3 regions of the Pectobacterium nicotianae genome follow, and region 2 is predicted to be linked to each of the others. Evidence: predicted binding sites of a transcription regulator. Region 2 holds the regulator's gene; each other region holds the start of a gene.
What was found. Region 2 encodes CRP, which controls carbon source genes, mostly activating them, when cyclic AMP is high. Its sites were predicted from a motif close to ATGTGANNNNNNTCACAT; they were not measured.
Positions count from the first base shown of each region.

Region 1: a site for CRP is predicted at 1,162-1,179, ahead of yrbN (protein YrbN). Genes of this name have one in related genera too.
Region 3: a site for CRP is predicted at 2,190-2,207, ahead of fadL (long-chain fatty acid transporter FadL). Genes of this name have one in related genera too.

Region 1 is NZ_CP096821.1:4,152,755-4,158,094, forward strand. It holds gene MYB54_RS18455 (DEAD/DEAH family ATP-dependent RNA helicase) at 1-1,085, opposite strand, end outside; gene yrbN (protein YrbN) at 1,078-1,155, opposite strand; gene nlpI (lipoprotein NlpI) at 1,260-2,144, opposite strand; gene pnp (polyribonucleotide nucleotidyltransferase) at 2,285-4,405, opposite strand; gene rpsO (30S ribosomal protein S15) at 4,655-4,924, opposite strand; gene truB (tRNA pseudouridine(55) synthase TruB) at 5,047-5,340, opposite strand, start outside.
Region 2 is NZ_CP096821.1:435,820-441,159, reverse strand. It holds gene MYB54_RS01880 (hydrolase) at 1-582, shown strand, start outside; gene MYB54_RS01875 (YheU family protein) at 579-815, shown strand; gene MYB54_RS01870 (phosphoribulokinase) at 940-1,809, shown strand; gene MYB54_RS01865 (OsmC family protein) at 1,923-2,330, opposite strand; gene crp (cAMP-activated global transcriptional regulator CRP) at 2,706-3,338, shown strand; gene argD (bifunctional acetylornithine/succinyldiaminopimelate transaminase) at 3,562-4,788, opposite strand; gene MYB54_RS01850 (aminodeoxychorismate synthase component II) at 4,908-5,340, opposite strand, start outside.
Region 3 is NZ_CP096821.1:1,525,170-1,530,509, reverse strand. It holds gene fadI (acetyl-CoA C-acyltransferase FadI) at 1-220, opposite strand, end outside; gene MYB54_RS06850 (MarR family winged helix-turn-helix transcriptional regulator) at 436-921, shown strand; gene MYB54_RS06845 (class I SAM-dependent methyltransferase) at 914-1,678, shown strand; gene MYB54_RS06840 (YfcZ/YiiS family protein) at 1,772-2,068, opposite strand; gene fadL (long-chain fatty acid transporter FadL) at 2,456-3,739, shown strand; gene MYB54_RS06830 (SDR family oxidoreductase) at 3,916-4,668, opposite strand; gene MYB54_RS06825 (LysR family transcriptional regulator) at 4,811-5,340, shown strand, end outside.

The sequences.
Region 1 (5,340 bases), 1.2 Mb from region 2:
CGTTCAACGTTGCGCAGCAGGCGACGTTCACGGTTTTCGACGAACAGCAGAGCGCGGCCCGCACGACCTGCACGACCGGTACGACCAATACGGTGGACGTAAGACTCGGCATCCATCGGGATATCGTAGTTCACTACCAGGCTGATACGCTCAACGTCCAGACCACGCGCCGCAACGTCGGTCGCGATCAGGATATCCAGACGACCATCTTTCAGACGCTCCAGCGTTTGCTCACGCAGCGCCTGATTCATGTCACCGTTCAGCGCGGCGCTGTTGTAACCGCTACGCTCCAGGGCTTCGGCCACTTCCAGCGTCGCGTTTTTGGTACGAACGAAAATAATCGCCGCATCAAAATCTTCCGCTTCCAGGAAACGTACCAGCGCTTCATTTTTACGCATACCCTGCACCGTCCAGTAGCTCTGGCTGATGTCTGGGCGCGTAGTAATGCTTGATTGAATGCGAACTTCTTGTGGATCTTTCATGAAACGGCGCGTAATGCGACGAATCGCTTCAGGCATGGTCGCAGAGAACAGCGCAGTCTGATGTTCAGCAGGGATCTGAGCCATGATGTTTTCAACATCTTCGATGAAGCCCATACGCAGCATTTCATCAGCTTCGTCCAGCACCAAACCACTCAGGTTGGACAGATCCAGCGTACCGCGTTTCAGGTGATCCAGCAGACGGCCTGGCGTACCCACAACGATCTGTGCACCACCACGCAAAGCGCGCAGTTGCACGTCATAGCGCTGGCCGCCGTACAGTGCGACAACATTCACGCCGTGCATATGTTTGGAGAAATCATTGCAGGCCTCTGCTACCTGCACCGCCAGCTCGCGGGTCGGTGCCAGCACCAGAATCTGTGGTGCTTTAAGTTCAGGTTTCAGATTGTTCAGTAATGGCAGAGAGAACGCTGCTGTTTTACCGCTACCGGTCTGTGCCATACCCAGCACATCGCGACCATTCAGCAGGTGAGGAATACATTCCGCCTGAATCGGAGACGGTTTTTCATAGCCCAAATCAGTCAGGGCATTAAGGATAGAGGTGTTCAGCCCCAAATCGGCAAAAGAAGTTACTAAATCAGTCATGTACACGTGCCTCATTAAACATGGCGGCCAGTCTACATAACTCGTCGTGAAAATTTTCAGTCATTTTCATTGAAAAGTGTGAACCGGCTCAAATTGGATTAAAAAGCGAACAAAAAAGCCCTCACCCGTGAAGGTGATAACCGAAGTTTTTCAGGCTGATTAAGTGTTCGTCAGCTATTGCTGGTCCGATCCTGATAGGTCGTCTTGCTCTTGGCCTAATAGCGCCAATTCCAACAATGCATAGCGGTGCTCAACAAAGTTATGAACGTTGTTGGCAACCGTCAGCTTGAACAGCGCCAAGGCGGTGTTCTTGTCCCCCAGACTTAGGTAGTGCTTACCTAAATAGAAGTCAGTTTCACTGAGATGCTCAGCGAGCGAAGTGTTATCCGTAGCTTCTACCTGTAAACGCTGCATCAGTGTTTTTTCACTGATACTGCCCAGATAGAATTCGACAATATTCCATCCCCAAGGCCCTTTCTTGGCGTCGTCATAGCGTTTCTTCAACGCAATTTTGGCCGTCTCTGGATTGATTTCTCGCTCCACAAGATACAGCCACAACGAACGGAAAGGATCATTCGGATCGTCTCGATAAAACGCCAGCAGATCATCCTGCGCTAACAGGTAGCGACCGCCATAATACAAAGCGATGCCCCGGTTTAAACGCGCGTAATTGTAAGTTGGATCAAGCTCTAGTACAGAATCAAACGCTTCATAGGCAGCATCAAAATTGCCTGCCTGCGTTAAATAGATACCCAAATAGTTAAAAACTTCTGGAATATCAGGGCGGATCGTCAGCGCTTGTGAAAAATCATTCCGCGCCAATGCCCGTAACCCGAGACTATCATACAGCACTCCGCGCTCATATAATAGCTGTGCTCGCTCATCATCGGTTAATGCCCGGCTTGCAAGGATTTGTTCCATGCGTGCCAGGATCACTTCCTGCTGCAAAGTAGGCTGTAACGGAATCGCCAATACTGCGTCTTTACGCCAATCCGTGTTGCTGCATCCTGCCAGCATGAGTGCTGTTGCAACATAACACCAGCGCAAGAAAGGCTTCATTTCCCACTCCCGAAGACAAACATTGGATGAACATCCTGTCCCGGACCGCTCAACGCAAGGACATCCATTCCCTTACGATACACGCAGCACCTTGCCATGATAATCAGGCAAGGTGCCATAAGACCGTTATCTAACAGTCGTTATTCCTCAGAAGACGGGGCTGCCGCTTCCTGAGTTTGCGCAGTTGCTTCTTTGATGCTTAAGCGCACGCGGCCCTGGCGATCAACTTCCAGAACCTTGACCGGCACTTCCTGACCCATTTGCAGGTAGTCAGTCACTTTCTCTACGCGCTTATCGGCGATCTGAGAAATATGCACCAGGCCTTCTTTGCCGCCGCCAATAGCGACGAAAGCACCAAAATCAACGATGCGGGTAACTTTACCCTGATACACGCGGCCGACTTCGATTTCGGCAGTGATCTCTTCAATACGACGAATCGCATGTTTCGCTTTTTCGCCGTCGGTTGAAGCGATCTTCACAGTACCATCGTCTTCAATTTCAATAGTCGTGCCTGTTTCTTCCGTCAGCGCACGAATCACAGAACCACCTTTACCGATTACATCTTTAATCTTATCAGTACTGATCTTGATGGTGTGAATACGCGGTGCGAATTCAGAGATATCGCCACGTGGTGTGCTGATCGCCTGCTCCATCACGCCTAGAATGTGCAAACGTGCACCTTTGGCCTGATTCAAAGCAACCTGCATGATCTCACGGGTAATCCCTTCGATCTTGATATCCATCTGCAGCGCGGTGATACCTTCACGGCTACCAGCAACTTTGAAGTCCATATCGCCCAGGTGGTCTTCGTCACCCAGAATGTCAGACAGAACAACAAAATTGTCGCCTTCTTTAACCAGACCCATCGCGATACCCGCAACGGCTGATTTGATTGGCACGCCCGCATCCATCAGTGCCAGAGAAGCACCGCAGACAGACGCCATGGAAGAAGAACCGTTGGATTCCGTGATTTCAGACACCACACGCACGGTGTACGGGAATTCGTTCGCCTTCGGCATAACTGCCAACACGCCACGCTTAGCCAGACGACCGTGACCGATCTCACGACGCTTAGGCGAACCGACCATACCGGTTTCACCGACAGAGTACGGAGGGAAGTTGTAGTGCAGCAGGAAGCGATCGGTACGTTCACCGGTCAGTTCGTCAATATTCTGCGCATCACGCTCAGTCCCCAACGTTGCCGTAACCAACGCCTGCGTTTCACCACGGGTGAACAGTGCGGAACCATGAGTACGCGGCAGCACGCCAGTACGTACATCCAGACCACGAATCATGTCTTTTTCACGGCCATCGATACGCGGTTCGCCAGCCAGCACGCGGCTACGTACGACATTTTTCTCAACGTTACCCAGAATTTCCTGGATATCGCCCGCATTCAGCGTTTCGTCTTCGGCTTGCAGAGCGGCAACAACATCAGCTTTGATGACGTCAACTTGTGCATAACGCTCTTGTTTTTCAGTGATGCGGTAAGCGTCACCCAGACGTGCTTCAGACAAAGCCTGTACACGCTGCTCTAAAGAAACGTTAACTTCTGGCGCATGCCATTCCCACTTCGGTTTGCCTGCTTCAGCAACCAGAGCGTTAATGTTCTGGATAACGATCTGCTGTTGCTCGTGACCAAACACCACAGCACCCAGCATCTGATCTTCACTCAGAATGTCGGCTTCGGATTCCACCATCAGAACCGCGCCTTCCGTACCTGCAACCACCAGATCCAGACGGCTTTCTTTCAGCTCATCCATCGTTGGGTTCAGGACATACTGATCGTTCAGGTAACCGACGCGCGCAGCGCCGATAGGGCCGCTGAATGGAATACCAGACAGGCTCAACGCCGCAGAGGCACCAATCATGGCAACGATGTCAGGGCTAACCTGTGGGTTAACAGAAACGACGGTCGCAATCACCTGAACTTCATTCAGGAAACCTTCTGGGAACAGAGGGCGGATTGGGCGGTCGATCAAGCGAGAAATCAGCGTTTCGCCTTCGCTTGGACGGCCTTCGCGACGGAAAAAACCACCAGGGAAACGCCCAGCAGCGTAAGTACGCTCCTGATAGTTAACCGTTAATGGGAAGAAACTTTGGCCGGGTTTGGCGTTTTTCGCGCCGACCACAGTAACGAATACTGCGGTGTCATCCATGCTTACCATCACAGCGGCGGTAGCCTGGCGTGCCATCATACCTGTCTCTAACGTGACGGTATGCTGACCATATTGGAACTTACGGACGATCGGATTCAGCAAAATAATATCCTTAGCTGGGGCGCGCTACACGTATTCAAGATAAACGCGCCAGTGAACTCCCGACCTTTACACTACATCCTCACGACTAATGACAACCCTTATCTTGCTTATGCAGATAAAGCCTCTCATTAGCCGCGCGAACCTCTGTAATGAAAGATCATATTAACAACAATACACTACTCTGTTTTGCTAACGCTTCCTAGAAGAAAGGGGCCAAAAGAGGCCCCTTCCCACTGAAACTCAGAAGACTTAGCGACGCAGACCCAGACGCTCGATCAGGCTGGTGTAACGTGCTACATCTTTACGCTTCAGGTAGTCCAGCAGCTTACGACGCTGAGAAACCATACGCAGCAGACCACGACGGCTGTGGTGATCTTTTTTGTGCTCAGAAAAGTGGCCTTGCAGATGGTTGATCTGCGCAGTCAGCAAAGCAACCTGAACTTCAGTAGAACCACTATCGTTAGTGCCACGACCGAAGTCTGCTACGATTTTAGCTTTAGCTTCAACACTTAGAGACATTGTAATACTCCAAACATTATAGATAAAAAAACAGGCGCCGATCTCTAATTCAGCCACCCAATAGTCAAGCCGCGCTATTCTACCCTCAGCGTTCTGCGATAGCAAGGCAGCAACAGGCGGGTTTACACCGGAAACTCAACAACCAGACGACGTGGCGCAACGCGGCCATCGCTATCGATTTCGCCCATTCCGATAAATTTGTGTTCGTCACCTTCGGTGATTCTCACCATGCCGTTCGAGGGCACATTCGCTGCCTGAACCGCTTGCCCCAGCTTCAAATAACCCGCGACAACCGGCGTCAAATTTACCTCAGGAAAGTCAATGACTGGGCTTTCCATCGGCATAAGCAGCGGATCGAGATTCTGCGAAAGTGGGAGCTCTTGTGTTTGGGCCTGCTCGGACAAAGCCGCTAGCTG
Region 2 (5,340 bases):
GGCGAAGCCTGTTCACTGTCCGCGGCCGTTATTGTTTCCGCACCACTGATGCTCGAACCCTGTAGCCGTCGGATGGAACAAGGCTTCTCCCGCGTCTACCAGCACTATCTGCTGCGCCTGTTGAAACAAAACGCCGGCCGCAAGCTGGCGGCTTACCCAGATACGCTGCCAATTCAGTTGCCGCAGCTGAAGCGAATTCGCCAGCTACGCGAGTTTGATGACGTCATTACTTCACGTATCCACGGCTTCCGCGATGCAGCAGACTACTACCGACGCTGTAGCGCTCTGCCGCTGTTGCCTCAGATACGTAAACCGTTGCTCATCATCCATGCGAAGGACGATCCTTTCATGACTTCAGAGGTGATTCCCGATCTGTCGCAGTTACCGTCTAATATTGAGTATCAGCTAACGGAACATGGCGGGCATGTCGGCTTCGTCGGCGGAACGTTGCTGAAACCGGAAATGTGGCTGGAACAGCGCATTCCCAACTGGCTTAGCCCATTTTTGGACCAGGCCAGCGACTCTTTTCCTTCAGGAACCGTTTTTACTCAGGAACCCTTTGAATCAGGAAACATAGCGTGATTATTCCCTGGCAACAGCTCGATCCAGAAACGCTGGATAACATCATCGAATCTTTCGTTCTGCGGGAAGGCACCGATTATGGCGAACAGGAGCGTTCGCTGGCGCAGAAAGTGGAAGATATCCGCGGCCAACTCCAGTCTGGCGAGGTGGTGTTGGTGTGGTCTGAGTTGCATGAAACCCTCAATATCATGCCGCGTAACCAGCTCAATTCCGGAGGTCATGCCCCCTATTGAGCATGCCGAAAGTCGTGAAAGAACGCGCCAAACATGCTAACAATGATGACAATTACGTCTTTTTTGAGGATGCGCGCAGGCCTTCGGTCTACGCGGGCATCGCGATCACGGAGTCACGCACCTTATGTCACATCAGCATCCGATTATTGCGGTTACCGGCTCCAGCGGAGCGGGAACCACGACAACCAGTCTGGCCTTCCGTAAGATTTTCCAGCAGTTTGATCTGCGTGCCGCCCAGTTAGAAGGCGATAGCTTTCACCGCTATACCCGCCCGGAAATGGATATGGCGATTCGTAAAGCGCGTGATTCAGGGCGCCACATCAGCTATTTCGGCCCGGAAGCGAATGATTTCAGCCTGCTGGAACAGTCGTTTATCGAATATGGCCTGCACGGGCGCGGCCAGACGCGTAAATACCTTCATACCTACGATGAAGCAATTCCCTATAATCAGGTTCCCGGAACGTTCACGCCGTGGGAGCCAATGCCGGAACCCACCGACATCCTGTTCTATGAAGGGCTCCACGGCGGCGTAGTCACAGAGCAAAATGATGTGGCACAGCATGTGGATTTACTCGTCGGCGTGGTGCCGATCGTCAACCTGGAATGGATTCAAAAGCTGATTCGTGACGTTAATGAGCGCGGCCACTCGCGTGAAGCGGTGATGGATTCCGTCGTCCGCTCAATGGAAGATTACATCACCTATATCACGCCACAGTTCTCTCGCACACACATCAACTTCCAGCGTGTGCCTACCGTAGACACCTCCAATCCGTTCGCCGCCAAATCGATTCCATCACTGGACGAAAGCTTCGTCGTGATTCATTTTCAGGGATTGGACAATATTGATTATCCCTATCTGCTCGCCATGTTGCAGGGTTCCTTTATCTCCCACATCAACACGCTGGTCGTTCCCGGCGGGAAGATGGGATTGGCGATGGAATTAATCATGGCGCCGCTGGTACAGCGGTTAATTGAAGGGAAAACCATCGAATAAGCATCGAGATACACGGGGCGACCACAGGGGTGAGGCCTCCCTACGAGAACCTCCCCCTGTGTTTCCCCTAATAACAGGCTTAAGTGACCAGAATGAGTGCCCAGAGAAAGGGATTATTCCAGTACTCTAATTTCGTGGCTGTGCGTTACCTCAACGGCTTTACCCAGCATCAGTGCCACAGAGCAGTATTTTTCCGCCGACAGTGCGACGGCTCGTTCAACAACTTTGTCGGTCAATCCTTTTCCCGTCACGATAAAATGCAGATTGATGTGGGTAAATAAACGCGGCGCGTCAGACCGACGCTCTGACGTTAATTTCACTTCACAATCCGCTACATCGTTGCGGCCTTTTTGCAGAATCGATACCACATCAATCGCACTGCATCCCCCCACAGACATCAGCACCATTTCCATCGGACTGGGCGCTTTATCACCGGAATTGCCGTCCATCAATATCTGATGTCCTGATGCGGATTCGCCCAAAAACGTTAAGCCTTCAACCCATTTTACCCGTGCCTGCATGATGCCTCTCCACTAAAAATTTTTTGAAAATTTATACCGTTACTGTACAAAAACCAGCGTTAATCAGCGCTTTGTCATGCTGAAGCGAGACAACACAAGACACGTCCTTAAAGCTGTGTTAAAACGAAAATAGAATAGACCTTTTCTGGACAAACCCAGAAACGAAGAAGATGATGACCTGGCCAGACATACCCCAGCCACGTTTACGGTGCGGCAAGGCAGCAACCGGAAAATAAAGGGTACAGTGGTTTCAGTATATTCCCTGACGTCATTCTGCCTAGACTGAATTTTATTTTTTTAGCAGTTAAACACGCCGTACAGGGAACTCTGACCCCTGTAATTTGCGCAGTGAATTACAACAGAGGATGATAGCGAATGGTTCTCGGCAAACCGCAAACAGATCCAACTCTCGAATGGTTCCTTTCCCATTGTCATATTCACAAGTATCCATCGAAGAGCACGCTGATTCACCAAGGTGAAAAAGCAGAAACGCTTTACTACATCGTGAAAGGCTCTGTCGCAGTGCTAATCAAAGATGAAGAAGGCAAGGAAATGATTCTTTCCTACCTCAATCAGGGCGATTTTATCGGCGAGCTCGGCCTGTTTGAAGAAGGTCAGGAGCGCAGCGCCTGGGTGCGGGCAAAAACTGCCTGTGAAGTGGCTGAAATTTCCTATAAAAAATTCCGCCAGCTCATCCAGGTTAACCCGGATATCCTCATGCGTCTGTCTGCGCAAATGGCCAGCAGACTTCAGGTTACCTCTGAGAAAGTCGGCAACCTCGCCTTCCTTGATGTGACCGGCCGTATTGCCCAAACCCTACTCAACCTGGCCAAACAACCTGATGCCATGACGCATCCAGATGGCATGCAAATAAAAATTACCCGTCAGGAAATTGGGCAAATCGTTGGCTGCTCGCGTGAAACCGTGGGCCGCATTCTGAAAATGTTAGAAGACCAGAACCTGATCTCTGCACACGGTAAAACGATTGTCGTTTACGGCACTCGCTAAGCCCCTGTCGCTGTACCCTACCAATAAAAAAGCGTGAAGCCTCGGCCTCACGCTTTTTTTATGGCGAGCTTCCTGCTCACCACCCTACGGGTCGTTGCTAACGCAACGCTGAAAAACGTTCCCTGCGTTTTTTTATGGCGTGCCATCCCTGGCCGCCACCCTAACGGGCCGTCGCAAGCGACGTTGAAAAACGTTCCCTACGTTTTTTTATGGCGTAACGTAATCAGTTTGCTGCGTTAACGACCTGCGCGACGGCTTTAGCGAATTTCGCCATCCCCTGCGCAATATCATCTTCATCAATGATCAACGACGGTACAAAGCGGATCACATTCGGCCCAGCCATCAGCACCATAAGCCCCTGAGACGTTGCCGCCGCCAGAAACTCGCCCGCACGACCATGCCATTGCGGTTTCAGTTCTGCACCCAGCAGCAAACCCATACCGCGAACCTGTTCGAATACACCGAACTGCTGATTGATTTTCTCAAGCTCACTGACAAAGCGATCGTGGCGATCCGCCACGCCTGACAGCACTTCTGGCGTATTGATAATATCCAGCGCGGCTTCCGCCACCGCACAGGCCAGCGGGTTGCCGCCATAGGTGGTGCCGTGTACCCCAACCGTCATGGCCGATGCGATCTCTTCCGTCGTCAGCATTGCACTAATTGGGAAACCACCGCCCAGTGCTTTAGCCGTTGTGAGAATATCCGGCGTAATGCCGTAGTGCATGTAGCTGAATAGTTTGCCAGTACGCCCCATTCCGCTCTGCACTTCATCAAACACCAGCAGCGCCTTGTGCTGATCGCACAGATCGCGAACGCCTTGTAAAAATTCAGGCGTAGCAGGCGTAATCCCCCCTTCACCCTGAACCGGTTCCAGCACGACTGCACAGGTATGATCGTCCATCACCGCTTTAACAGCAGCCAGATCGTTGAAGGGTACATGAACAATATCGGCAGGCTTAGGCCCGAAGCCATCGGCATATTTAGGCTGTCCGCCGACCGAAACGGTGAACAGCGTCCGACCATGGAATGCATTGTAGAAGGAGATGATCTTGGTTTTATACGGACTATGGCGTTTAACCGCATAGTGACGCGCCAGCTTAAAGGCAGCTTCGTTGGCCTCGGCACCGGAGTTAACAAAGAACACACGGTCGGCAAAAGTCGCATCAATCAATTTGCTGGCGAGGCGCAACGCAGGCTCATTAGTGAAAATATTGCTGGTATGCCACAGCTTTTCACCCTGCTGCTGCAACGCATTCACCAATGCAGGATGACAGTGACCCAGCGCCGTAACCGCAATACCGCCGGAGAAATCGATATACTCGCGACCGTCCTGATCCCAGACGCGGCTCCCTTTACCTTTCACGGGTACAAACTTCGCGGGTGCATAAACTGGCAAAATCACTTTATCGTGAGTATCCCGTGTCACTGCTTTCTGCTCTGCTGCCATTTGCTGCCTCACTCTGCTGTCCATCATATCGGAATGAAAATATAGTCACTAAATATGCATAAAAAATCAATTTCAGGCAATATTAAATCGGCTACTGAGGAGAATAACTTTCTATATCGCTAAATTTTAAGGAAATTATCCAAAAGCTGATGCCCTTGCTGGCTAAGAATGCTCTCTGGGTGAAACTGCACCCCTTCCAGCGGCAATGCGCGATGGCGAATCCCCATAATCTCATCACGCTTTCCTTCATGTTCGCTCCAGGCCGTGACTTCAAAGCAATCGGGTAGCGAGGCGGAATCAATAATGAGTGAATGATAACGGGTGACCGTCAACGGCTGTGCCAACCCCGTGAAAACCCCCGTATCGCTATGCGCAATCGCTGAGGCTTTCCCGTGCATGACCTGCCGTGCCCGCACCACACGCGCGCCGAACGCCTGTCCCATCGCCTGATGGCCAAGACACACGCCCAAAATAGGCAATTTATCGGCAAAGTGACGGATTGCAGCCAGTGAAATGCCCGCCTCGTCCGGCGTACAAGGGCCCGGTGAAATA
Region 3 (5,340 bases), 1.1 Mb from region 2:
GCGCTTCGGGCATTTGGACCACCTGCCCAAAGACCAATAGCTCGATCAACTCAGGATCGATCCCAGTGCGGACCAGTAATTCGCTGGTGACGAGCTTCCCTAATTCGATGGCAGGTACGCCATGATAGGCCGTTGCCTGCCGGGCAAATGGGGTGCGTAATCCGCTCACGAACGCAATGCGATCGCCACGGCGGGTTATCAGAGGTAATACCTCGCTCATAAACGCTCCTGTTAACCAAAAATAAAGTACGCACACAACAGGTCAGACCTGATTTCATTGTTAACCAGATAGTTACATTACGCAAAGCTGCGCAACACAAAAGTGTGAAGAACATGCCGTTGTCAGCCCCGATACCATTAACATTATTTACGCAAAGGTATTTGCCAACAAAATACATTAGCGCTAATGTATTTATTCCAACTAGGGAGGAAATATTGAAAATTAAACCTGGATTGGGCGAACTGCTGAGGTATACCGCCGAGCTGGTTGATAAAGGTTCGGAGGCAAACTACCGCGCCCTGTCACTCAATTATCGTCCACGATATACCCCTATCCTGCGTGCAATGGCCGCAGGCGCTCAGACCGTGCAAGACATCACTGAGTCCACGCACCTGACACAAGGGGCGATCAGCCAGTCGGTCGCGTTAATGGAGCAGGACGGCATTCTTGTACGCGAACAGCTCAGTGATGGGCGCAAATTTGCCCTCAGGCTGACGCCAGCCGGCATTCAACTTGTTGCTCAGCTCGAAACCTGCTGGGAAGCCATTTTCCTCGCCATTGAACAGCTTGAAAAAGATGCCGGTTGGCCGCTGATGAAAGGGCTGGAGGAGCTGGCGTCTGCGTTGGAACAGCAGGACTTCGAGAAACGTATACAGATAGCGCGTGCAGAGTTACACGCCTCAGGTGATAAAGATGACTAACACAACCGAAGAAAACAGAAACTGGTTTTCCTCAGGTGGGGAGAACTATGCTCGCTACCGACCGCACTATCCACCTGAACTGGCAGAATACCTTTCCAGTCTCGCCCCCAATACCCAAAACGCGCTGGATGTAGGGTGCGGAACTGGGCAGCTTACGCGACAGCTGGCTGAACATTTCGACGCTGTAAAAGGTATCGATCCCAGCGTGAGTCAGCTAGGCAACGCCGTTGCACATCATCGTATCGACTACGCGTGCTCCCCCGCAGAAATACTGCCCGAACAGCCACTCACGTACAGTTTGATTACCGCAGCGCAGGCCGCGCACTGGTTCAAGTTGGATGCGTTTTATCAGGAAGTCCGCAGAGTGGCAGTCCCTCAGGGAATACTGGCCCTCATCAGCTATGGCGTTATGCAGCTTGATGACGATCTGAACGACAGATTTCGTCAGTTTTATTACGAAGAGATTGGTCCGTTTTGGCCTGCCGAACGTCAGCTGGTTGATAACGGATATCGGGATATCCCCTTCCCTTTTGATGAGATCGCCGCACCGCCTCTTAACATCCGGCTTGAATGGCCGTTAGACGCCCTTATTGGTTATATTTCGACCTGGTCTGCCGTCGCCAGCGCCCGAGAAGCAGGACGAGAGGAAATGCTGTGCCGTTTTTATGACGACATCGCGACGCTCTGGGGAACGCCAACAACATGCCGACCGGTTCTATGGCCGATTAACATGCGAATAGGAAGAGTTGAAAAGTGACGACACCACCGACAGTGGTGGATAGAAACAACGAAGGGAAATAAAGCGAGTCAGGCAGGCGATGCGATAACGCAATGCCTGCCAAAGGAAGATTTAACGCAGGCCGAGCTGGAAAATCATCGTTTCAGCCTGGCAGCTGAACGTGAAATCGATGTCCAGTTTAATGCCGCCGTCTACCTCTTCCAGCGTGCTGGCGATTTCGCAAGGTTCAGACTCTACCGCACGCGCTTTTTTCGTCAGAGCGGCCAGTGCCGCTTCCGCCTCAGCACGATCGCCGAAAACGTTGCTGTAAGACGCCGTGCAATCCGTGTTATCCATAATTGTGCCAACATCGACACAGCAGCAGGCTGCGGTTTCTTCAGCACTGCATTTGTTGATTACGTTCGTCATGCTACTTTCCTCTTGAGGCTTAGACGCGGGAGATTTGATCCAGTTCAAATATTTTTATCTTCCTTATATTTTACTCCCTCATCCCAAAACAGTGCCAGCACTTCATGCTGACCAGTAATTTTAGTGATATCAATCACATTACGGTGTTATACAGCAGTAAAGACCGCGTAATATCTCTTCACACAAATTAACCAAAACGTTAAGCAGATCTAAATTTTGCATCATTTTAGAAATATTTTTAATACACAGACGCAACATTGTCGTATTCCCAACTTATACTTTGGCAACTGGTCTGATTTGTCAGGCTGAGTGCGCCCCCTACAATGCGCGTCCCTTGTTACCCCGTGTAACAACGTTAAATAACAAGCATATAAAGAGGTTTTGGTCATGAACCAGAAAAACCTGTTCAAACAATCCACAATTGCTGTTGCGGTGGCCCTGTTTTCAGCAAATGTGTCAGCAGCTGGTTTCCAGCTAAATGAATACTCGTCATCGGGTCTGGGACGTGCGTTTTCTGGTGAAGGTGCTGTAGCCGACAACGCGACTTCCGGTAGCCGTAACCCAGCGACCATGACCATGTTTGACCGCCCGTCCTTCTCCGGTGGTGTCACCTATATCAACCCGGATATCGATGTTCAGGGGAAAAATTCCCTGGCAGGGCAAAATACCAGCGCCAAAAACATCGCACCGCACGCCTGGGTGCCGAACCTGCATTTCATTATGCCGCTGAATGAGCAATGGGCAGTTGGTGCTTCTGCCACCACCAACTATGGCTTAGCAACGGAATTCAATGATAACTATGCGGCAGGTTCTATCGGCGGAAAAACCGACCTGTTGACATCAAACCTGAACCTGAGCGCCGCTTATCGTCTGAACCAGCATTTCAGCTTCGGTTTAGGGGTTAACGCCGTCTATGCCGATGCGAAAATCGAGCGTCGTGCTGGTGAACTGGCTGCAGGTGGCTTACAGCCGTCTTCTGAGTTAGTACACATGGAAGGCAAAGAATGGGGCTACGGCTGGAACGCAGGTCTGCTGTATGAAGTCGACGAAAACAACCGCTTCGGCTTTACCTACCGTTCAAAAGTTAAAATCGACTTTGATGGCGATTATCATAGTGCCAGACCGGCTATCGCCCCAGGTCTACCTGTTGGGACAAATGGCGCAACGATCCCTGGCAAGTTGACGCTGAATCTGCCGGAAATGTGGGAAGCCTCTGCCTACCACCGCGTGGCACCGAAGTGGGCTGTTCACTACAGTCTGACCTATACCAGCTGGAGCCAGTTCCAGGAACTGAAAGCAACAGGCAACAACGGCCAGACTCTGTTCCATAAAGATGAAAGCTTCCGTGATGCTTACCGTATCGCACTCGGCACCACCTACTATCACGACGATAACTGGACGTTCCGTGGCGGTATCGCGTTTGATGACAGCCCGGTACCGGCTGACAAACGTTCGATCTCCATCCCCGATCAGGATCGTTTCTGGTTAAGCGCAGGCACCACCTACGCCTTTAATAAAGACGCGTCTGTGGATGTTGGCGTGTCCTACATGCACGGCAAACAAGTCGATATCAGCGAACCGATCTCTGATGTCGCTGGTTCACCACGTTACAACTTTACCTCTAAAGGTAAGGCCTGGCTGTACGGCGTGAACTTTAACTATGCGTTCTAAATAAAGAATGGCGTTCTAAATAAAACACGCGTTCTCATTGCTATCGGTCAGAACGTGATAAAGCAGGTAAGGCAACTTACCTGCTTTTTTATTGCTCATCACAAAGCACTTGCCTCTGTCTTACTGGCGTAGTGATTAGCTAATGATGAACAATTTACGAACATCGTAATGTCGGATCAGTCGTTCAAGAGACGCCCGCCATCCACGACGATCTCACTACCGATGGTCCATCGGGACTCATCTGAAGCCAGATACAACACCGCCTTGGCAATCTCCTCCGCCGTGCCGAAACGGCCTGAAGGGATGCTCTTGACGATCTCCTCATTGACTTGTTTGCGATAGCTATCGGGAATGCCAAGTTTGTCATACAGCGGGGTATCTATAGGACCTGGGCTGACCGCGTTGATGCGAATACCACGCGCCATCAGTTCACTCGACAGCGTCTTTGACAGGCTAAGAAAAGCCGCTTTGGTCGCCGAATAAACGGAGGAGCGGCTCGATCCTACATGCGTACTAATCGACGTGTTGAGCACGACTGAAGCGGGATTGGCGAACACCGGCAATAGCGACTGGATCAGAAAATACGGACCCTTGACGTTAATGTCGAAGGAGCGATCAAACATGTCCTCTGTCCATTCTTCGATCGGTTGCCAAACGGAAACACCCGCGTTAAGGAAAACGACGTCAACCTTTCCATAATGCGCCTCCACGGCCTGCGCCAGTTCATTCTGTGCACTCACGCTGGCCGAGTCGGCACGCAGCACCAGCACTTCGCTACCAAGTTCGGCTTTTGCCGCGGCAATAGAATCGGGGTTGACCCCAGTAACGATGACGCGAGCTCCTTCCGCGAGGAACTGCTTTGCGGTTTCCAGCCCAATGCCGGAGGTGCCTCCGGTAATAAGGGTACGTTTGTTGTGTAAGCGAGACATAGGGAACTCCTGATAATCATAGCGGGATGCAGCAATGTGCTGCCGGGGACAGCGCTAATCATATGGGTATGCATAAATGATGATAAGATCCCTATTTCGCATATAATTTATTCCATTACTGCATTAATTGAGGCACCTTTACGTGGATCGTTTTCTGCTCATGACCTGTTTTAAACGGACTGTCGAAACAGGCAGTTTTTCTGCGGCAGCACGCGACCTGAATATGGGGCAACCCAACGTAAGTCGATACGTTGCTGCTTTAGAAGAACATCTGGGCGTCAGACTACTTCAGCGGACAACACGCCAGCTTGTGCTGACACCTGAGGGCGAGCGGTACTACGCAGATGTCAGCCGAATTCTCGATGCGGTTGCAGAATCGGAGTCATCCTTGAGCGATGAGACGGAACCCACTGGACTCCTGCGAGTGGCCTGCCCAACCGCCATGGCCCATACCTTCCTGATACCACAGATCCCTGCTTTTCTCGCCCGCTACCCTGGGTTGTCGCTGGATTTGCAACTAAGCGATCGTTTCGTCGATCTGGTGGAAGAAGGTGCCGAGTTAGCTATCCGAATCGGTCATCCTTCCGACAGTGCACTACGTGCGCGCCGAATTGGCCTTTTCAGACGCGTGTATGTAGCTTCGGTAGACTATCTGAGTCGTCGTGGCATACC